Regions from separate parts of the Pristimantibacillus sp. Z349TD_6 genome, predicted to be linked through region 2. Evidence: riboswitches for the same ligand, from Rfam matches in the RefSeq annotation. Region 2 holds a riboswitch; each other region holds the start of a gene.
The links. Region 2 has a riboswitch for cyclic di-GMP ahead of AC0VYE_RS00470 (transglutaminase-like domain-containing protein). Riboswitches for the same ligand answer to the same signal wherever they lie in the genome.
Positions count from the first base shown of each region.

Region 1: it holds a riboswitch for cyclic di-GMP, as region 2 does, so the genes downstream of both, AC0VYE_RS31910 (SpaA isopeptide-forming pilin-related protein) here and AC0VYE_RS00470 (transglutaminase-like domain-containing protein) in region 2, are expected to answer to the same signal.
Region 3: it holds a riboswitch for cyclic di-GMP, as region 2 does, so the genes downstream of both, AC0VYE_RS02490 (hypothetical protein) here and AC0VYE_RS00470 (transglutaminase-like domain-containing protein) in region 2, are expected to answer to the same signal.

Region 1 covers NZ_CM149662.1:7,354,097-7,361,717, forward strand. The annotation lists gene AC0VYE_RS31900 (ATP-dependent helicase ComFA) at 1-728, opposite strand, end outside; gene AC0VYE_RS31905 (glycosyltransferase family 2 protein) at 923-1,384, opposite strand; cyclic di-GMP riboswitch class II at 1,630-1,713, shown strand; gene AC0VYE_RS31910 (SpaA isopeptide-forming pilin-related protein) at 1,745-3,322, shown strand; gene AC0VYE_RS31915 (response regulator) at 3,475-4,203, opposite strand; gene AC0VYE_RS31920 (sensor histidine kinase) at 4,211-5,371, opposite strand; gene AC0VYE_RS31925 (stalk domain-containing protein) at 5,448-7,621, opposite strand, start outside.
Region 2 covers NZ_CM149662.1:94,068-101,688, forward strand. The annotation lists gene lysS (lysine--tRNA ligase) at 1-1,119, shown strand, start outside; cyclic di-GMP riboswitch class I at 1,287-1,365, shown strand; cyclic di-GMP riboswitch class I at 1,417-1,495, shown strand; gene AC0VYE_RS00470 (transglutaminase-like domain-containing protein) at 1,508-2,317, shown strand; rRNA gene AC0VYE_RS00475 (16S ribosomal RNA) at 2,635-4,190, shown strand; tRNA gene AC0VYE_RS00480 (tRNA-Ile) at 4,307-4,383, shown strand; tRNA gene AC0VYE_RS00485 (tRNA-Ala) at 4,421-4,496, shown strand; rRNA gene AC0VYE_RS00490 (23S ribosomal RNA) at 4,656-7,587, shown strand.
Region 3 covers NZ_CM149662.1:552,668-560,288, forward strand. The annotation lists gene AC0VYE_RS02465 (hypothetical protein) at 1-72, shown strand, start outside; gene AC0VYE_RS02470 (glycosyltransferase family 4 protein) at 90-1,139, shown strand; gene wzx (O-unit flippase-like protein) at 1,326-2,747, shown strand; gene AC0VYE_RS02480 (mannose-1-phosphate guanylyltransferase/mannose-6-phosphate isomerase) at 2,949-4,310, shown strand; gene galE (UDP-glucose 4-epimerase GalE) at 4,423-5,475, shown strand; cyclic di-GMP riboswitch class I at 5,584-5,668, shown strand; gene AC0VYE_RS02490 (hypothetical protein) at 6,025-6,759, shown strand; gene AC0VYE_RS02495 (copper amine oxidase N-terminal domain-containing protein) at 6,784-7,621, shown strand, end outside.

The DNA.
Region 1 (7,621 bases), 610 kb from region 2:
AGCGCACGTCCCTGCAGCATACCCGCGGCAAGCTTCGCTCCTGCCGCGATCTCTCCCAGCTCTGCAGCGCTATAAACTCGCGCTCCCTCGCCACCCACACGCTTAGCGCTGCTATGCTTTTCACCATTATTCGCAAGCGCTGCTCCTCCGATTTCCCCAACGACAACGCCCCCTACCTTCTCCCACCTCTCCACTAAACCAAAAAGCCTCTCTATCGCCAACGCTCCTTTCCGCTTCCCTCGATTACCCAAAAAACGCCAACGACTCCCGAAACTAATCTTACCATTATGAACTGCTTGCTCTACTCCTCCACTGTGTTTCCGATAATTTCTCTCCAACTCACTAGATTTCTGATTACTACTATTCAACCCGCCAGCTGCTGCATCTCCACTCGCCCCATCAGCTATTGCTTCCTCCGCACATGCCGCCAACAGCTCAATCGCCTCATAATCAGCATTCCGTCCTCCTTCATTCAAACTTTTACTCGCACCGTTTCTGCCGCCGCTGCCACGTTTCATAGCCGCATCCCAAAGCTCCACTGCAACGCACGCATCCCCGAGCGGCAGTTCTTCTTTTAGCAGCCATCCCTCCTCTGCGATCTCGTTGTTCAAGAATCCCGCTTTACCAAATGTTCCATGCATCCAGAAGTATTTATCCACCATTGCCTTGATGGTCAGTCGAGCCTGCCAGCAGTCTTTCACTTTCACAACATACAATTGTGCCTTCATCTCTATTCGCTCCCTCGACACTTTATAGAACTGACTTCATAATTCATCTGTTATGTTAACTATGGCCTCTCCCTTCCCTGACAAAAGGAGAATGATGTTTGCAAGCACTGTAAACAAAAAAAAGCACACCCAACAACGCATTTGCGTTATTGAGTGTGCTTCACTCCGACTATTTCATTACCGTAGAGTATATACTAAAATGGCATTTTCGACAAATCTGTCGGATTTTGCAAATCAATTAGCACCGCATGATCGGAAAGCGACACAACTCCTTCTGCCTGGAGCAGCCATAGCAGCTGAGTTCCATCCACACCCTCTGTTTGAGAACGCTTACTGCCTTCGCTTTCAGACAACGGATTAGATCCATTAGAGTGAATCCTGACCTCATCGCCCTTTCTAGCTAATCGTTCAACAATAGCCAGTGTCTCCTCTGTAACCCCTTGATCTACGATCGTCAAACGAACGTTTTTCCCCATTCGCCGAGAGAAAGAAAACAGCGAACGTACATACCATTCCATATTGTTTTGCTGAACGTCAGCAACGAGCACATAATGCTTGCTGGATTGCTGGCGCCCTCGCCAAATTCGATACGCCAGATGCACCGACAATGCAGCCAAAGCATAACAGCCAATAACAAGAAGTAGAAGTTCAAACATGGCGGCCACCTCCTCTTTGTGACACTATATGCCATGAAGAGCCCACTGGTTCCGCAATCAAGGGACAAGGTGACAAAATGTGTGTTATGCCAAAAATATATCCTGCTTTATGATGATTATTAGTCATTTTCTGACAAAGAAACACCCTTGAGCAATTTCCAATACATGTTATCATTTTAATATGAAAGCATGCATATATAACCGGTGCACGCATATAGAAAGGGAGAGTGGATTTTCACAATCAAAATAACTAGGGAAGCGATGAAGTATAATCTACAATTGGACACTTGGATTATATGGAGCTAGTAGTGTAACCGGCCCTCTTGGAACCCCACTACGTATCTAAGAGGAGAGTGAAAGATGCGTTATTTTAGGAAAAAAATCAGTTTAGCCCTGGCTCTGTTATTAATTTATTCATTGTCGCTTAGTTCCCTTGCCATGGCGGAAGGTGATAGCAATCAAGGTACGAATGCTGCAGCACTCGTAGATGAGAATAGCTGTCCACAGTACTCATCGGATCGCAAGGATGTCATTGCCACGCATTCCAATATCGTAGTCAATAATAACGGAACAGCTACCGCTACGTTCCAGACGTTAAAAGATTGTGTTAGAGTCAGCTTCTCCGGCTATGAAGGCCCTGCTGACTGGGCACCTGGACCCGGCGATACAACCATTCCATACAACAAGCAAACATTTTTTGAGGGACAGTCTATTATATATCCCAAAGCAGGTACTTACTCCGTTTCGATTAACATTCCACGATGCTTGCCTTATCAATTAGATATCTATAGCGGAGATTTAATTAAGACATTGGGTCCCGGCGCTCATGGTGACAAAATTTTAGCATGGAATCTAAAGCTTTCGAACAGCTGCACGGGTAGTATCATCATCAACAAACATTTAAATGATGTCGAGGGCGCTCCTCATGCAGGCATTACCTTCGAGCTTTGGAAAGACGATAAATTAGTCAAAAGCGGCGTTACCAATAGTGACGGTATTTTGCAATTCAACGAATTGCCTATCGGCACCTATACATTAAAAGAATTAACCTTAGATGGCTTTACCACCGATTTAGTGGCTACCCAGCAGATCGTAGTAACCACAGATAAATCTGTGCAAAAAGCAGTTATTAATACGGCTAAGCTCAAACTTGAAACGGCCTGCTCCGCCGACCCGAATAAAACAAGAGCTTGGAAAGTAACCAATGAGAGTAACATTGAGGTTTCTTATTCATGGGAAATTCCAAATTCCACTCAAACAGGAAATGGCGTAATACCTGGAAAAGGTTCCGTAAGCTTTTCAACGAATACGGAGCTCGTCAACCCAACTGATCCACAAGCTGTACCTAATACGCTGAAGATCCATTGGGGCAAGGAGAAAGAGCTTTCACTTGTGAACGCAGGCGAAACCTGCTCTACGCCTACTCCAACACCGTCATCGACACCAACTCCTACACCTGAGACTACACCTACTGCTACACCAACTCCTACACCTGAGAGCACACCTACAACTACACCAACTCCTACACCTGAGAGCACACCTACAGCTACACCATCTCCTACACCTGAGAGCACGCCTACAGCTACACCAACTCCAACACCTGAGAGCACACCTAACAATACACCACCTTCCACACCTGTGAGCACGCCTAACAACACGCCTACTGCAACAACTACAGTAACGACAACACCTACATCATCACCTGAAGCAACACCTATTGTTGAAATTGATGATGAAGATCCACCTGTTGGAGGAGTTACTGAAGGTGGAGAAGGCGAGCCGCCAATCGATCCTGTTGTTGCTGTAGATGAAGATCAAGTCCCGCTTGCTACTCTGCCAAAAACAGGCGAAAGCAGTCCGGTTCCTTATTATCTCATCGGGGCATTTGCCCTTTCAGCGGGATTCATTACTCTTCGCAAACAAAAACAAAGAAAATAATTAAGATGATATGTTCCAAAACGCACTCTTAGGCTGTTCTTATATAGCTTAGGAGTGTTTTTCTTTTCCACAACATTATTTGCAAACAAAAAAAACCCGCATCAACCGATACGGGATTTTGCTCGATATGTAAGTAATGATCAAAAAGGCTGCTACAGTGTAACCCATCCATATTTGATCGATTGGATAACAGCTTGCGTACGGTCATCAACTTCCATCTTTTGCAAAATGCTGCTCACATGGTTTTTAACCGTCTTTTCGCTAATGAATAAAAACTCTCCAATGAGCTTATTGCTCTTGCCCTCTGCCATAAGCCTTAACACCTCTGCCTCACGGCGTGTTAATGGGCTTTCATCGCCAGCAACGAACTTAACTCCCGGTTCCTGAGCAGCTGCAGCACCTGAGACAATTCCCATCTCATCCAAATACGTCATACGGCGAAGCTGGTTAATGAGCTTGCCTGTCACTTTAGGATGGATATAGGCATGACCTTGGACAACGGAACGAATGGCGTTAATTAGCGATTCTGCCTCCATATCCTTCAGAAGGTAACCCGTAGCCCCTTTACGAAGGGTCTCGAATACATAGCTCTCATCGTCGTGGATAGATAAAATGATAACCTTAACATCAGGAAACATACTTTTTAATCGTTCAGTCGTCACGACACCGTTCTCTATAGGCATATTAATATCCATCAGGACAATTTCAGGTATGGTATGATTGCAAAACTCTAAAACTTGAATGCCGTCACCACATTCGCCGATAACTTCAAGATCGTCTTCCATATTTAGAATCCGCTTAAGTCCTTCACGAAACAGCTGGTGGTCATCCGCAAGTAAAATTTTGATTGTATTCACATTGCTTGCAGCTCTTTGGATCATCATCATCTTACTCCTTTCTAGATTCGGCAGTAGTAGGTATATCTATTATAATTTTCGTCCCTCTACCGGGATTTGAGTCTATATCCATCCTTCCCTCTATTAGCTCAATGCGTTCTCTCATCCCTACCAATCCAAAATGTGCGTTTCGAGTAGCATCCTGCTCGATTAAATCGCTGTTAAATCCAACGCCGTTGTCTTGAATTACGAGTGAAATATGCTGTGGCTGATAGTTAATCTCGAGCATTACATGTGAAGCGCTCGCATGTTTTAGTGCATTGGTAAAAGCTTCCTGAACTAAGCGGTATATCGCCGCTTCCATTGCAGAGGGCATCCGAGTTTCTTTACCTATAAGCTCGAATATGGTATGTATTTTTGTTTTCTCTTCAAAATCCTGAGTGAATTTTCGAAGAGTCGGCACAAGCCCCAAATCATCCAACGCCATCGGGCGCAAATTAAATATAATTTTGCGAATTTCCTCAAGGCCGGAGCGCACTTGTCCTTTTAAATCTACTAATTCTTCCTGCACCATCACAAATTCCTGCTTGATTAGCATACGTTCTGCAATTTCTGTTCGAAGAACGATATTTGCGAGTGATTGCGCGGGACCATCATGGATTTCCCTGGCGATCCGTTTACGCTCTTCCTCTTGCGCCAAAATAATTTTCAATCCCAGCAGCTGCCTGGTTTTGGCAGACTCAAGAATACGAGTAACCTGATTAAGATCACCCGATAAATATTCAAGTACGACATTTATTTGCGAAGCAATCGTTTCAGCACGCTCGATGGAATTTTCTACATTTCGAACACGTTTTTGCAAATCATCTCGACGTGCTTTCAAGTAGGATTCCTTCTCGCGGTACACCATCAAATCCAGCTGGATTTGTGTAGCCTTCTCATAGGCAGACTTAATGTCATCTTCCTTGTATCGCACGAAATCCCGGCTCACTTCTGTCAGCCTTATACGCGCACGGCGATAGTCTTGCTCCAGCTGGTCAACTTTGTCAATTGTCTTCACCGTTTCTTGAAGGACAATTTCAAGCTCCTGCTCGAGTGATTCTAGCTCCGTGCGCGCGGATTCACATATTTCATAAATCTGGTATTTGCTGTCTTCCATCACTTCGATTGCGTTTTTAATGACTCGATTTATATCGACTGTAAGGTGGTCCACTGTAGATCGGCAACCTTTCTATATTAAAGGTTAATCTACTCTATCATACCACAGATTGGATATATTTCGTCCATCGTTAATCGATGGTAATCTTTTTCGCTTTCCCGTCATACCCGACCTTTAGGCCTAGTTTCTCTGAAAATAAACGGACCGGAATGAGCGTCCGATTATTACGAACGATAGGCGTAATATCTGACGATTGCAGAGCGCCATTTAAAATAAGATCCTTTTTGCCGAGTGTCATTTCCATCAGCTTATTGCCGCGAAGAACGGTGACTTGACCCGTTTTCCCGTCAAATAACAGCTTCGCTCCCATGGCATCGGATACGAACCGGACAGGTACAAATGTCGTTCCATTCAAAACGATTGGTGCTGAATCAAGTGTAATCGCTTTTCCATTAACCGTCGCAGCAGATTTGCCTACAGTCATAACGACCTTAGTTTGTGAATCAACCGTTACGGAAGGCGGATATTGCAGCTTCATATTATCTAGTCCAATAGAACCTGTTGCAGAACGCTCATCCTGCCCTTCGGCGATCGTCACAACGTAAATTCTTTTTAGTTTAACAGGGAATTTCATCCCTACAGAGGATAAATTCATCTTCACATTCTTCCAGCCGCTCCAATCAAGCTGTTTTGCAAGATCGATAAGATGTGCTTTGCCATCCGCATCAATGAACTCTGCGCGCACCCAGTTCAAGCTGTTATCGCCATAAAGATCAACCGTCATGGAAGTAGGTGAACCCTCAATCGCACGACCGTTTGTATTAAATACTACATACGATGCTTTAGTTCCTGTGCCGTTTGTGAAATCATAATCCAGCTTTAATGCTTTCGAAGAAGCTTGTCCTTGGAAATCGGATACCAAGCTTACGCTTCCTGTTGTTGTCGCAGGCGTGACCTGTGATGTAATGGGGTAGGTCGATTTTTCGAAATCCTCAAAGGTGCTTACTGCTTCCCCTTGTGTGAATGGAATCATTGTCGGAAAACCATCATAACGAGCAATGGCATAACCTGTGCTTGTACCTGCGTTAACCGACTGCACAGTTAGGTTATCGCCGTTTCTCGATGCGGTAAATCCAACAAACTCCCACTTCACGGAGTCAGCGCTAAGCTTATATGAATTTCCGTTTTTCAGCTTTACAGTAAGCGGAACAGAAATCGTTGCTCCTTTTGCCAGCACACCTGCATTCGTATCAATGGAGAGCGATGCAATTTGATCCTGTCCAATCACTTCAATTTCTTGTTTGGTAGAGATCGCTCCTGATTTCACAGTGAGATTCGTTTTACCCGCCTTTGTGGCAGTAAATTCATTGCCTTTGAACGTGCCAATGGCTTTCTCGGTACTCCATACGGCAGATGAATTGTCTACTTCAAACGGGTTATAGTACGTGTCATAGCCTTTTAATGAATACGACGATTTTTGACCGATAAACATAACATTAGCGCCGCTCACAGAAATGCCTTTCAACGAACCTGCTGGAGCAGTTGTGAATACGCCTATGCCGTTTGCAACACTTCTTTGGGTGGTGCCATATTGCGTAGGATGCGATAGCTTCAAATCATTTGTTCCCAGTGGACGCTCGATCATCGTTGTAGAACCGCCGCCATCCAGATTGACGCCTTTATATACGCCTAGCTGCAGCATAATTTGCTGAAGCTCCTTCAAGTTTACACCCGTATTCCCGCCGCTGCGCTCACTCGTGATGAGATATACTTTAGTGCCATCCTGTGAATAACCAACCGCTGAACGAGATGTATAGGAAGAGCCGCTTACTCCTGTAATATCGCGTGAGAATGGAGCTACTGCACCCGCATTGACTAACAATGTATGACCGCCAGCCATCATTTCAAAAGAGTTCGGATCAACCTTCGCTCCCGTCGTTTGCGAAACGAGCGCATAATCCGCATTGATCGCTTGCCCAACCTGTAAATGCTCCTTCACATAATTAGCAGCAAGGCCATGTGACCGGAGTATGTATCCATCAGCAGGTGCTTGACCTGCGATTGCTTTATCGATTGAAATCTCCTCAATTACGCCATTGCGAACTAATACTTCGGTAGGCGTGGAGCCTGAGTTTTTCGGGCGTTCTGTACCGCCCCAAGCACTTGTATAGATATACATCATATTGACATGGCTATAATTAGAGCCCGTTGTCTCCGGAATATAAGCAGATTGGTTAAGCCCTTCCAGCGGGAAGGTAGAGCCGTCTGCTGCCGTTACCTGGCCATTGAAGCTATAGTTGTCAA
Region 2 (7,621 bases):
GTCTCTGTCAAAGCACGTGATATTGAAGTTTTGACAAAGTCGCTTCTTCCATTGCCTGATAAATATCATGGCTTGAAAGACGTAGAGCTTCGTTATCGTCAGCGTTATGTTGACCTTATCGTGAATCCCGACGTCCAACAAACCTTTATTACTCGTTCCAAAATCATTCAATCCATGCGTCGCTACCTAGATTCCCGCGGTTATCTAGAAGTAGAAACACCAACTCTGCATTCCATTGCAGGCGGTGCTGCAGCGCGTCCTTTCGAAACGCATCATAATGCGCTGGACATGCAGCTCTACATGCGTATTGCAATCGAGCTTCATTTGAAGCGACTGATTGTAGGCGGATTGGAGAAAGTATATGAGATCGGCCGTGTATACCGGAATGAGGGGATTTCGACTCGCCACAATCCAGAGTTTACAATGATTGAGCTTTACGAGGCTTATGCTGATTACAAGGATATTATGGCATTGACAGAGAATGTCATCGCACATATTGCGCAAGAGGTTCTTGGAACAACAAAAATCACTTATCAAGGCCAAGAGATTGATTTGACACCTCAGTGGCGCCGTGTCAGCATGGTTGAGCTTGTCAAAGAAACGACGGGCGTAGATTTCGGCGTGGAAATGAGCGACGAGGAAGCCCATCGTTTGGCGAAAGAACACAAAGTTGCCGTTGATCCGCATATGACTTTTGGTCATATTCTCAACGCTTTCTTTGAACAGTTCGGTGAGCACACGCTTATTCAGCCAACCTTTGTTACAGGACATCCGGTTGCTATCTCGCCGCTTGCTAAGAAGAGCGAAGCAGATCCACGCTTCACCGATCGCTTTGAGCTATTCATCGTAGCACGTGAGCATGCTAATGCATTTACGGAGCTTAACGATCCGATTGATCAGCGTGAGCGTTTCGAGTCGCAGCTTGTTGAGCGTGAGCATGGAAATGACGAGGCGCATGAGATGGATGAAGACTTTATCCGCGCTCTGGAATACGGCATGCCGCCAACAGGCGGACTAGGAATCGGTATCGACCGATTGATCATGCTTCTAACAGATGCTCCATCTATTCGTGATGTACTGTTGTTCCCTCATATGAGAGATCAGCGTTCTGCTGAATAAGAAAAAGACAAGGGACCGTATGGCTTTTAGCAGCCAACGGTTCTTTTTTTTCTAATATCGAGAATTTGCAACAACAATCCTTAAAAACATTCAAATTATGATTGATATTGTAGTGCAATCTATTGATTTGCTAGATTCATATGGTAGAATAGAACTAATAAAGCGCTACACGATAACGGCAAACCTATCGAAAGGTAGGGACGCAAAGCTAAAGGGCCTTCCGTATGATGGCAGCCAGCTACCGAATGAACAGGCTTTTTTTTGTTTGTATAGGGGAAATTCATCACATAGCGCTTCACACGATAATGGCAAACCTATCGAAAGGTAGGGACGCAAAGCTAAAGGGCCTTCCGTAAGATGGCAGCCAGCTACCGAAGGGAGTATATTCATGCGTAAATTTATGTTAGTCATCGCAGCTTTTGTTCTTTTTGCATCCATCCATGTAACGGTCGTTCAGGCAAATGAAGCGGACTCTTCTGATTGGCTCAATACGGGGAATTTAGATAAAGGTGTTGTCTCCGTACAATATGAAGTGAACACTAAAGTGAAAACGAAGCTTATGATCGCAAAAGGCGCATCAAATTATACATATAATCTAACTGGCGGAAAAACAGCTGAGAAGTTTCCGTTGCAGCTTGGCAATGGTGAATACACGATATCCGTTCTTGAGAATACAACAGGCAACAAATACAAACTGGCGAAGAAAGAAACCGTGACGCTTGATTTGAAAGACAACAAGGTTTTGTACTTGAATTCTATCCAGAATATTGACTGGTCGAATGCGAGCAGCGCCATCGTCAAGGCAAAAGAATTAGCCAGCAATAAAAAAACGGATATGGAGAAAGTAAAGGCAATCTACGAATATATTATTACGAATGTAAGTTATGATAATCAATTAGCTGCTAATCTGTCAGTTGATTACCTCCCCAATATTGATCGCACCTTTAAATCGAGAAAGGATATCTGCTACGGATACGCTTCATTATTTGCGGCAATGCTGCGGAGCGTGGATATTCCTACGAAGCTCTTGATGGGACAATCTACTTATGTGGATGTTTATCATGCTTGGAATGAAGTGTACTTGGATGGGAAATGGGTTACGATTGATACGACAGTTGATGCAGGTCTAAAGAAGGGCAAGAAAAAGTATGAGCTTATCAAGGATGCAGCTCAATATACTGTTACAAAAACATATTAGAAGTCATACGAGCTTGCGAAAATCGCACAGCTCGTTTTTTTATGTCTTTCTTCAATATAGGTGAGGAGGAAGCGAAGCAACGATTACGTAATTAGAAGGCAAATAGGAGTATTGAAAACTTTTTCGTAAATAATGAAAAAAACACTTGCAATGCTATATACGCCTATGATATATTATCTAGGTCGCCAACGAGATACACGGACGACAAGAGAGAAAAGATTGCTCTTTGAAAACTGAACAACGAGTAATAACTGCCTCGCAAATCCTTCGGGATAAGCGAAAAAAGCGATAAAAAAGTAATGAGCAAGTCAAACACCAATTTGGAGAGTTTGATCCTGGCTCAGGACGAACGCTGGCGGCGTGCCTAATACATGCAAGTCGAGCGGAGTTGATGAGGTGCTTGCACCTCTGATACTTAGCGGCGGACGGGTGAGTAACACGTGGGTAACCTGCCTATAAGACTGGGATAACATTCGGAAACGAATGCTAATACCGGATACGCGATATGGTCGCATGACTGAATCGGGAAAGATGGAGCAATCTATCACTTATAGATGGACCCGCGGCGCATTAGCTAGTTGGTGAGGTAACGGCTCACCAAGGCGACGATGCGTAGCCGACCTGAGAGGGTGATCGGCCACACTGGGACTGAGACACGGCCCAGACTCCTACGGGAGGCAGCAGTAGGGAATCTTCCGCAATGGACGAAAGTCTGACGGAGCAACGCCGCGTGAGTGATGAAGGTTTTCGGATCGTAAAGCTCTGTTGCCAGGGAAGAATGCTTGGGAGAGTAACTGCTCCCAAGGTGACGGTACCTGAGAAGAAAGCCCCGGCTAACTACGTGCCAGCAGCCGCGGTAATACGTAGGGGGCAAGCGTTGTCCGGAATTATTGGGCGTAAAGCGCGCGCAGGCGGCCTTGTAAGTCTGTTGTTTAAACTTGGGGCTCAACCCCAAGTCGCAAGGGAAACTGCAAAGCTTGAGTACAGAAGAGGAAAGTGGAATTCCACGTGTAGCGGTGAAATGCGTAGAGATGTGGAGGAACACCAGTGGCGAAGGCGACTTTCTGGGCTGTAACTGACGCTGAGGCGCGAAAGCGTGGGGAGCAAACAGGATTAGATACCCTGGTAGTCCACGCCGTAAACGATGAATGCTAGGTGTTAGGGGTTTCAATACCCTTGGTGCCGAAGTTAACACATTAAGCATTCCGCCTGGGGAGTACGGTCGCAAGACTGAAACTCAAAGGAATTGACGGGGACCCGCACAAGCAGTGGAGTATGTGGTTTAATTCGAAGCAACGCGAAGAACCTTACCAGGTCTTGACATCCCAATGAAAGCATTAGAGATAGTGCCCCTCTTCGGAGCATTGGAGACAGGTGGTGCATGGTTGTCGTCAGCTCGTGTCGTGAGATGTTGGGTTAAGTCCCGCAACGAGCGCAACCCTTGATCTTAGTTGCCAGCACATTATGGTGGGCACTCTAGGATGACTGCCGGTGACAAACCGGAGGAAGGTGGGGATGACGTCAAATCATCATGCCCCTTATGACCTGGGCTACACACGTACTACAATGGCCGATACAACGGGAAGCGAAACCGCGAGGTGGAGCCAATCCTATCAAAGTCGGTCTCAGTTCGGATTGCAGGCTGCAACTCGCCTGCATGAAGTCGGAATTGCTAGTAATCGCGGATCAGCATGCCGCGGTGAATACGTTCCCGGGTCTTGTACACACCGCCCGTCACACCACGAGAGTTTACAACACCCGAAGCCGGTGGGGTAACCCGCAAGGGAGCTAGCCGTCGAAGGTGGGGTAGATGATTGGGGTGAAGTCGTAACAAGGTAGCCGTATCGGAAGGTGCGGCTGGATCACCTCCTTTCTAAGGAAATACCCGGACCCGATGAGGTTCGGATAAACTTGGCAGTTTATCGCTTACTCGTTGTCAGTTTTGAAAGATTAATCATCTTTCAAAGGAAGTCCAAAGGGAATACCTATGGGCCTTTAGCTCAGCTGGTTAGAGCGCACCCCTGATAAGGGTGAGGTCGGTGGTTCGAGTCCACTAAGGCCCACCATTATCGACTCTGAGAAGTCGGTACCCATATTAAATTTGGGGCCATAGCTCAGCTGGGAGAGCGCCTGCCTTGCAAGCAGGAGGTCAGCGGTTCGATCCCGCTTGGCTCCACCAAAAAGAATAATGTACTGTCTTTGCTGAAGATTAACTCTGAAGCAAACTCAGCGCAAAACATTTGCACTTTGAAAACTGGATAACGAAAGAAAAAGAATTGCTGAAACATCCTTTAGTTGTTTTTACGTAAGCGAAGGTGAGCGATCACCTGAGCAAAATGGTTAAGCTAGTAAGAGCGCACGGAGGATGCCTAGGCACCAGGAGCCGAAGAAGGACGTGGCGAACAACGATACCGCCCCGGGGAGCCGTAAGCAGGCATTGATCCGAGGATTTCCGAATGGGGAAACCCAGCTATCGTAATGGATAGTTACTCTCAACTGAATACATAGGTTGGGTAGAGGCATACCAGGGGAACTGAAACATCTAAGTACCCTGAGGAAGAGAAAACAATAGTGATTCCGTCAGTAGCGGCGAGCGAACGCGGATTAGCCCAAACCAAGGAGCTTGCTTCTTGGGGTTGTAGGACGTCTCACATGGAGTTACAAAAGTGTTTGGTAGGCGAAGAGGTCTGGAAAGGCCCGCCAGAGCAGGTAAAAGCCCTGTAACCGAAAGCAAGCACTCTCCGAGACGGATCCTGAGTACGGCGGGACACGAGAAACCCCGTCGGAATCCGGCAGGACCATCTGCCAAGGCTAAATACTCCCTGGTGACCGATAGTGAAGCAGTACCGTGAGGGAAAGGTGAAAAGCACCGCGGAAGCGGAGTGAAAAAGAACCTGAAACCGTGCGCTTACAAAAAGTCAGAGCCCGTTAAATGGGTGATGGCGTGCCTTTTGTAGAATGAACCGGCGAGTTACGATCACGTGCAAGGTTAAGTCGGGAAGACGGAGCCGTAGCGAAAGCGAGTCTGAATAGGGCGAATAAGTACGTGGTCGTAGACCCGAAACCGTGTGATCTACCCCTGTCCAGGGTGAAGGTGCGGTAACACGCACTGGAGGCCCGAACCCACGCATGTTGAAAAATGCGGGGATGAGGTGGGGGTAGCGGAGAAATTCCAATCGAACTCGGAGATAGCTGGTTCTCCCCGAAATAGCTTTAGGGCTAGCCTCGAGGAATGAGCGTCGTGGAGGTAGAGCACTGATTGGGTGCGGGGCCCGCCAAGGGTTACCAAGTCCAGTCAAACTCCGAATGCCATAGACGTGCTACTCGGGAGTCAGACAGTGAGTGCTAAGATCCATTGTCAAGAGGGAAACAGCCCAGATCATCAGCTAAGGTCCCCAAGTGTGTGTTAAGTGGGAAAGGATGTGGAGTTGCAAAGACAACCAGGATGTTGGCTTAGAAGCAGCCATCATTTAAAGAGTGCGTAATAGCTCACTGGTCGAGTGACTCTGCGCCGAAAATGTAACGGGGCTAAACACACCACCGAAGCTATGACATGTACCATTAGGTACTTGGGTAGGGGAGCGTTGAATACGGATTGAAGTTGGACCGTGAGGACTGGTGGACTGTATTCAAGTGAGAATGCCGGTATGAGTAACGAAAAGACAAGTGAGAATCTTGTCCGCCGAAAGCCTAAGGGTTCCTGAGGAAGGCTCGTCCTCTCAGGGTAAGTCGGGACCTAACGCGAGGCCGAAAGGCGTAGTGGATGGACAACAGGTTGAAATTCCTGTACCACCGAAGATCGTTTGAGCAATGGGGTGACACAGAAGGGCAGTGACGCGGACTGATGGAATAGTCCGTCCAAGCAGTGAGGCTGATCGATAGGCAAATCCGTCGATCATAAGGCTGGGCTGTGATGGGGAGCGAAAATTGCAGTAGCGAAGGTCATGTACTCCGGCTGTCAAGAAAAGCCTCTAGTGAGATCTAGGTGCCCGTACCGCAAACCGACACAGGTAGGCGAGCAGAGCATGCTAAGGCGCGCGGAAGAACTCTCGTTAAGGAACTCGGCAAAATGACCCCGTAACTTCGGGAGAAGGGGTGCCTCGGTAGGGTGAATAGCCCGAGGGGGCCGCAGTGAAAAGGCCCAAGCGACTGTTTAGCAAAAACACAGGTCTGTGCGAAGCCGTAAGGCGAAGTATACGGGCTGACGCCTGCCCGGTGCTGGAAGGTTAAGGGGAGCGGTTAGGGGTAACCCGAAGCTGTGAACCGAAGCCCCAGTAAACGGCGGCCGTAACTATAACGGTCCTAAGGTAGCGAAATTCCTTGTCAGGTAAATTCTGACCCGCACGAATGGCGTAACGACTTGGGCGCTGTCTCAACGAGAGATCCGGTGAAATTTTAATACCTGTGAAGATGCAGGTTACCCGCGACAAGACGGAAAGACCCCATGGAGCTTTACTGTAACTTGATATTGAACTTTGGTACGATCTGTACAGGATAGGTGGGAGCCTAAGAAGCATGAGCGCCAGCTTGTGTGGAGGCAACGTTGGGATACCACCCTGATCGTATCGGAGTTCTAACCTAGAACCGTGAAACCGGTTCGGGGACCGTGTCAGGTGGACAGTTTGACTGGGGCGGTCGCCTCCTAAAATGTAACGGAGGCGCCCAAAGGTTCCCTCAGAATGGTTGGAAATCATTCGAAGAGTGCAAAGGCATAAGGGAGCTTGACTGCGAGACCTACAAGTCGAGCAGGTACGAAAGTAGGGCTTAGTGATCCGGTGGTACCGAATGGAAGGGCCATCGCTCAACGGATAAAAGCTACCCTGGGGATAACAGGCTTATCTCCCCCAAGAGTCCACATCGACGGGGAGGTTTGGCACCTCGATGTCGGCTCATCGCATCCTGGGGCTGAAGTAGGTCCCAAGGGTTGGGCTGTTCGCCCATTAAAGCGGTACGCGAGCTGGGTTCAGAACGTCGTGAGACAGTTCGGTCCCTATCTGTCGCGGGCGCAGGAAATTTGAGAGGAGCTGTCCTTAGTACGAGAGGACCGGGATGGACGTACCGCTGGTGTACCAGTTGTTCCGCCAGGAGCACCGCTGGGTAGCCAAGTACGGACGGGATAAGCGCTGAAAGCATCTAAGCGTGAAGCCCCCCTCAAGATGAGATTTCCCAGTATGTAAGACCCCTTGAAGACGACGAGGTTGATAGGTTCGGGGTGGAAGCACAGCAATGTGTGTAGCTGACGAATACTAATCGGTCGAGGGCTTATCCTAAACACGTTTACTGTGACCCATACATCCAGTAGAC
Region 3 (7,621 bases), 460 kb from region 2:
GATGAACTAGATGAGTATTCGACCACAAACAATATATTATATAATTATGGATATAAAAAAGAAAACTTATAAAAAGAGAGGTTACATAAATGCGAGGAGCAGTGGTGGATTATCTCTTTCCAAGAGGACATAAAGACCTGAATCAGAAACTAATTTCAATTCTGGCTCAAATATCTGATGTTACTGTCATGACAACTAAAGATTATTTTGATAAGAGTTTAAATGAAATTAATGGTATATCAATTCAGGAAGTGGAAAAGTTAATACCGAAAAAAAATAAATTTTCGAGCCGTATATTTGCATTTAAAAATATGTTAAATGTGAATAAAAAAATAAAAATGAAGGAATATGATTATGTTTGGATAAATACATTTGAAACTATTACTTTTGCTCTTGGAAGAACATTAATTAAAAACAAACGTGTGTTTATAGTACATCATAACAATACAGATGAGTTAATTAATAAAGTGAAAAAGTTTTTTTTTAACAGATATAAAAATAAAGTTTATCATATTGTATTCGAAGAGTTTATCAGAGAATATCTTATTAATGAGATAGGGGTCGATCATAACCGTGTTTTTGTAATACCTCATCCTTTAAACTGCAAGGAAGAAATAAATAACAATTATATAGATCCGAATTTATGTATTGGTTTAAGTAACAGTAATGACGAAGCAATAATAGCTGATATCGTTAATGAGGAAAATGAGAATAAATTATTTTCAAATAGCAATATTAGTATTGTACTCAAATCTAAAAAGGAATACAAAAAAGGGGGGGTGAATGTAGTTAATGAATATTTAGATAAAAATGAATATGAAAAATATATTAATCAGTGCACATATGTTCTAGTACCTTTTAGTTTAAAGTATAAGTTTAGAACCAGTGGTTTTATTGTTGATGCTTTATCTCAAAATAAAATTATAATCTCTTCTAATATTCCATTAATAAGAGAATATGCCAAACAATATCCGCATATTTGTTATTATTTTAATAACGCAAATGAAATTCCAAATATTATTTTAAGAGCTGCTAGTCATAGACAGATGATGAGAAATCAGTTCAATACTTTTAAATATTCTCATAGTAACTCAGTCATTTTTGAAAAAATTAAAAGAATGTTAGTAGAATTGAACTAATAACTCAATTTTCAAAGTATAGATGCGACATGATTTAGTTATGTAAGCTAGTATTAATGGAAGTAACTTTTTTTTTTATAATCGTTTCATTTTTATCTAACCTTAATTTGTGCTGGATTTTTTTTGATAAAGAAGCCCTCATTACTAGAATCTCAAAAAGAAAAAGAGGACTGGACTGAATAGAAAATGAAAGTAACTAAACGAGATATCATATGGAATTACATTGGAACATTTATGTCTCTAGGTAGCAACTTTTTGCTGTTACCATTTATGCTATATTTTTTGGATGGCGAGATTTTAGGTTTATGGTATGTGTTTTTAAGTATTGGAGGAGTTGTAGCCTTGTTTGACTTTGGCTTCAATCCAACACTTGCAAGAAATGTTGCTTATTGCTGGAGCGGAGCATCGGAATTAAATAAAACGGATGTTATGTTTGTTGAAAATAGTGAGCCTAATATTAATCTATTAAAAAAGGTTATTTCTACCTGCAAAGTAATTTATTTAATTATTTCTATAACAGCGATATCTATATTACTAACAATAGGAACATTTTATATAATTCATATTTCAAGTGGGATAAATGGGCATTCTTATATGCTTGCTTGGATTATTTACTGTATAGCAGTCTTTATGAATCTTTACTATGGATACTACACTACTTTCTTGCGGGGTGTAGGTGCGATATTACAAATAAATATTGCGACGGTATTGGCTAGAACATTTCAAATAATTATATCTATTGTATTTCTATTTCTAGGATTTGAACTTATTGCTGTTGCTTTAGCATATTTGGCGTACGGAGTTCTTTTTAGACTTATATCGAAGAGATCGTTCTACAAATATGAAAACATTGGTGAACGCCTGAAAGATGACAATGAAGTTGTAGTTTTTGGTGATATTAAAAAGACATTTACATTAATATGGCATAATGCTTGGCGTGACGGATTAGTTTCATTATCCAGATACCTTTCTACACAAGCAAGTATTGTAATTTGTTCCTTCTACTTAAGTTTAACATTAACAGGAATTTATTCGATATCTGTACAGTTAATATCGGCAATATCAACTATATCAGGTGCTCTATACACTACATATCAGCCATCATTGCAAGCAGCACATATTAATAAAAATGTTGCAAGATCGAGAGAACTCATGTCAGTTGCAATGACTGTTTTTTGCATAGTCTTTTGGATTGGAGTAGTTCTTTTAATATTTATTGGAAAACCAATAATTGAATGGGTTAAACCTGACATAAATCTTAGCGTTACTATTTTGTTGGGAATTTCAATATATGAATTTTTGTTTATTCATCATTCTTATTATGCATCTTATATATCTAATACGAACAATGTACCCTACATGAAGGCATTTTTTATTTCGAGCTTTTCTGGCATATTAATAGCATATATCTTAATGAGAACAACAAGCATGGGGATTTGGGGATTGATCGCTGCTCAGATCTTCGTTCAAGTTGTATATAATAATTGGATGTGGCCTTTTAAGGTAATGAAGTCATTAAATACACACCCTTTTGGGATGTTCCGTTTAGGCTTAAAAGAAATAAGTAAATTAAAAGGTATAAGAACTCAAAAAAATAGAAGTGTATAAATGATTAAACGAGAAAACGAGAGTTGAAATAAATGCAGATAAATATCCAATGAAAACATTGGTATTTGAGACGGTGAAGTATATTGTGTTAATTTGGCGGATTAACAAAATGCGCAAATGCACACTGATAGAATTTATATAGAGATATGTTAATAGATATTCGAATTAAGTGAATACAATATAATAATTAGGGGTAATAAAATGAAAGTAATAATTTTAGCCGGTGGAAGTGGCACGAGGTTATGGCCTCTTAGTAGAGAACGATTTCCGAAACAATTTGTAAAACTACAAGTTGATGAACCTTCATTGTTTCAAGATGCATTTAATAGAAGTTTATTGTTAACAGATATAGACAATATTTATGTTGTAACTAATAAATATTATAAATACTTAGTCATGGGTGAAGTTGAGGAGTTGGGTTATGACTATAATGAGAAAAATATTTTAGTTGAACCTGAAGCGAAAAATACGTTACCAGCGATTTATGCCGGCGTACATGAAATAGCAATAAAGGGAAATGACTCGGTAGTAGTCTTTCCATCCGATCATATGATTAACAAAACTGAAGATTTTATTAAATTAGTTACGGCTTCAGAAGAGTTAATGAAAGATTCATTAATTACTTTTGGGATTCAACCTGAGGGACCTAATATAGGATTTGGTTATATTTCTCCTGGAGATAAAAAAGGTAATGGATTTGTCGTTAATGAGTTTAAAGAAAAACCTGATCATGTTACGGCATTAGAGTATATTAGATCTGGGTACTACTGGAATAGTGGGATATTTATGTTCAACACTAAGGTTTTTATGGATGAAGTGAATGTACTGGTACCAGAGATATATGAAGCTTTTGAATCGAGTTTAAATCTAAAAGAAGCTTTTTCAAAAATCAATACGAATATCTCTATGGACTATGGAATTATAGAGAAGAGCTCAAAAGTTACTGTAGTACCTGCAGATATAGGTTGGAATGATCTTGGAAGTTTTGATTCATTTTACGAAGTTTTTGATAAAGATGAAGCAAATAATATTTCCAATAGTAACAACATTCTGCTAGATTCAGTTAATAATATTGTGTATTCAGAAGTCGGGAAATTAGTCGCTACAGTTGGTATTGAAGATTTAATTATTATAGATAATAGAGATGCACTACTTATTTGCAAAAAAGAACAGTCTCAAAAAGTAAAAGAAATTGTAGAGATTTTAAAAGCGAGAAGAGATATAAGGACTAATTATCATGTCGAGGATTATCGTCCCTGGGGTCACTATAAAGTTTTGGAGGAAGAAAAAGGTTCTTATAAAATTAAGAAAATCACTGTTAATCAAGGGAAAGGGTTAAGTTATCAATTACATCATCATAGAAGTGAACACTGGATTGTGGTAAATGGGATGGCAAAAGTAACTATCGATAAAGATGTAAAATTTGTACGAGTTGGAGAGGGTATATTTATGAAGGCTGGACAAAAGCATCGTCTGGAGAATCCAGGGAAATTGCCGCTTGAAATCATTGAGGTTCAAATGGGTGACTATCTTGAGGAAGACGATATTGTAAGATTTGATTAGGATGATATAAAATAATGATTGAGCTCAGAGAATAAATAACCATTTGAATACATTTTATAGAATCATCTACAAAATCACATAAAAAATTGTATTTGAGAAAAGGAGTGAGTCGGTGACAATACTTGTAACTGGAGGAACCGGATATATTGGTAGCCATACCTGTGTGGAATTATTAAATGAAGGCTATGATGTAATTATATTAGATAATTTGGCTAATAGTAGTATTGTAACCGTGCATCAAATGCAAAAACTCACAGGAGTAAATATAAAATTTTATAATACTGATTTATTAGATATAAAGGGTTTAGAAACTGTTTTTTTAGAAAATAGGATTGATGTAGTTATCCATTTTGCTGGATACAAAGCAGTTGGTGAATCAGTTGAGGTGCCACTCAGTTATTATCAGAATAATATTATGGGAACACTTAATCTTTGTCAGGTTATGCAGAAATTTAATGTCAAGAAAATGGTATTTAGCTCTTCTGCTACGGTATATTCTCCTACCGCATCTGGAGCAATATCTGAGGATTTTCCTTTGGGAGCGACTAATCCATACGGACGTACAAAATGGATAATTGAAGAGATACTGCGGGATCTTTATGTTTCAGACAATAGTTGGGGTATCTCATTACTACGATATTTCAATCCTGTAGGTGCGCATGTAAGTGGTCAAATTGGGGAGAATCCGAGAGATATTCCAAATAATTTAACACCATATATTACACAGGTAGCGGTAGGGAAATTGGAACAACTTCGTATTTTTGGAGACGACTACTCTACAATTGATGGTACAGGGGTTAGGGATTATATCCATGTTGTGGATCTAGCGATAGGACATTTGAAGGCGATTGATAAAGTAATGTCCAAATCTGGTATAGAAGCATATAATTTTGGCACTGGCAAAGGTTATAGTGTGCTGGAAATGGTTCATGCGTTTGAAAAAGTATCTGGTAGGAGTATTCCCTATTCTATAGTTGATAGAAGACCCGGTGACGTAGCAGAGTGTTATGCTGACCCTACAAAAGCTAAGCGTGAATTAGGTTGGGTTGCAGAGAGAGGAATTGAAGAAATGTGTGCCGATGCTTGGCGTTGGCAGCTAAATAACCCAAATGGCTATGAGGATACTGAAGATAATGCGAATATTGGACAAAGTATCTTAGGCTAAAATAATATTGCATTTAATGGTATTAGTAAGACTAGATAATTGTGATAAACCCTATACACCCTTCAACAATTTTGTTACCATACCATTAAACAAAACAACCGCATAACCACACGATAAAGGCAAAACCATTGAAAAGTGGTGACGCAAAGCTATAGGGGCTTATCTTTTAAAAGACTGCCAGCCAGCTACCGAATATCGTGCCTCCCGCGTGGTTTATGTGGAAACATGGAGGTTATTATTATGTTCATGCGCGCAAACGTTGTACGTGAATGGCATCAGCTCTGTATGGGATTCAATGAATTGCTATGAAAAGATTGCTTAGATGAGAAAAAGCGCATGGAGATTTATTTGAGGATTGTTTATCACAAAAATAAACTAGCGGCTGTCTCATGAATAAGCACGTAGCGTGTCATTAACAAGGTCTGAAAACGCTATATCCGCAAGCTGACGCCCCGTCACTATGAAGCGTCAGCTTTTTTATTTTAAATTCTAAAAAGGAGATTCATATGCAATCATTGCTTCTTTAGTGGCTCATATGAAACCAAAACAATGAAAAAAACGAACAAAACACTAATGATTATCGCAGGTGCTCTCGTTGTTATCGGTATTGTCATTTATGGAAGCATGAGTCTCTATTCGAAGTTAAATCAGGTAGATGAACTGAATGGGCGTCTTGAAGAAGCTGCAGATAGTAATGCAGGACAAGAGTCGCCGAAGATTACGGAGCAGCCCAATGAACAATCTACTAATCAGACAGATCAGGCTTCAGAACCTGATGCTACTCCATCACAAGAGCCTGATCTAGTTCCAACGACGCAGCCAGATGAAGTCCTTAAACCTAGTCCGAGCGCAACTTTGCTGCCAGATGAAGCGTCTAATAATGTAGACAAGGGACAAAAGCCGGATAAGGGATCTACAAACTCCGAAAATAAGTCCCAGAAGAAAAAAGAGATTGATGCATCGGTTACAGCAAAGCTGGAAAAGCTGAAATCTTCGTGTCAAGCAACTAGCAATAGCTTGGTTAAGCAAATTGCGAAAGAGCTTAGCGGAGATGAAGAAGCTACGCTTGCTACTATTCAAAGTAAATATCTGAATAAGGTATTTTCTGCGGAAGCCGATTGTGATGCCAGGTTCAATCAATTAATAAGCAATGCCAAGAGCGAGTATAAAGCAGCCGATCTAGGTGAGCAAAGCTTTCCGGATTGGAGCGCGCAATACGAGAGTGCGAAGGCTGGTGCTAGAGCCAATGCGCTTGCAGTAATTGCAAACTCGCTAAACAAGTAAGCTTTACTATTCTGAGGAGGCTCTATGAAAAAGTCACGTATTCTATCTATTTTTCTGGTTGTAATGATGTTGTCATCCGTACTTGCAACCGCTGCATCCGCAGCAACCGAAACGATTAAGACAAAGACACAGCCCATTAAGCTGCAATTTGATGGACAAGCGCTTAAACTGCCCGATGGACAATATTCATTTATTCATCAAGGAAGTACATATGTACCGATTCGTTATATTTCTTACGCGCTACTAAAAACAGTAAATTGGGATGGGGCTAAAGCGACAATCTCCGAGCCAACAGAGAAAGAGCTTGCGGCTCTGAAGAAACAATTGCAAAGTGCCGCTACGGGCAGCCAGAAGCCACAAACGAGCGTTACGATTGCGATACAGCCAGTGAAAGCAACTCTTGTGTTTAATGGAAAGACGAAGGCATTGCCGGCTGGTCAATCCCTCTATGCCTATAAAGGCTCGATCTATGTGCCCATTCGTTTCTTGTCAGAATCGGTAGGCACTCAGATTAGCTACGATCCGGTGACGAAAACAGTTAGCGGTGAGTCAGAGGCATATCGAGCTGAGCAAGGTGGCGGCGGAGTAGTCCTTCCAGGCACGGGTGGCGGAACTGGAGGCTCTGGTGGTACAGGCGGTACGGGTAATGCCGGCGGTGGTGGCGTACCAGTTAAACCGACGTATGAGCAAATTACGGCAGAAGCAGAGAACAAGCTCGCTGCGCTGAAAGAAAGCTGCAAGGTAACTCTTATGGATATTGGATTGCAGTATGTAGCGGCAACGGATAAGACGGTTCAAGCTCAGCTTAAAGCTAAAGGACTTCAAGAAGTAGACAATTGCTCTGCAAAATTTGAAGTTATCA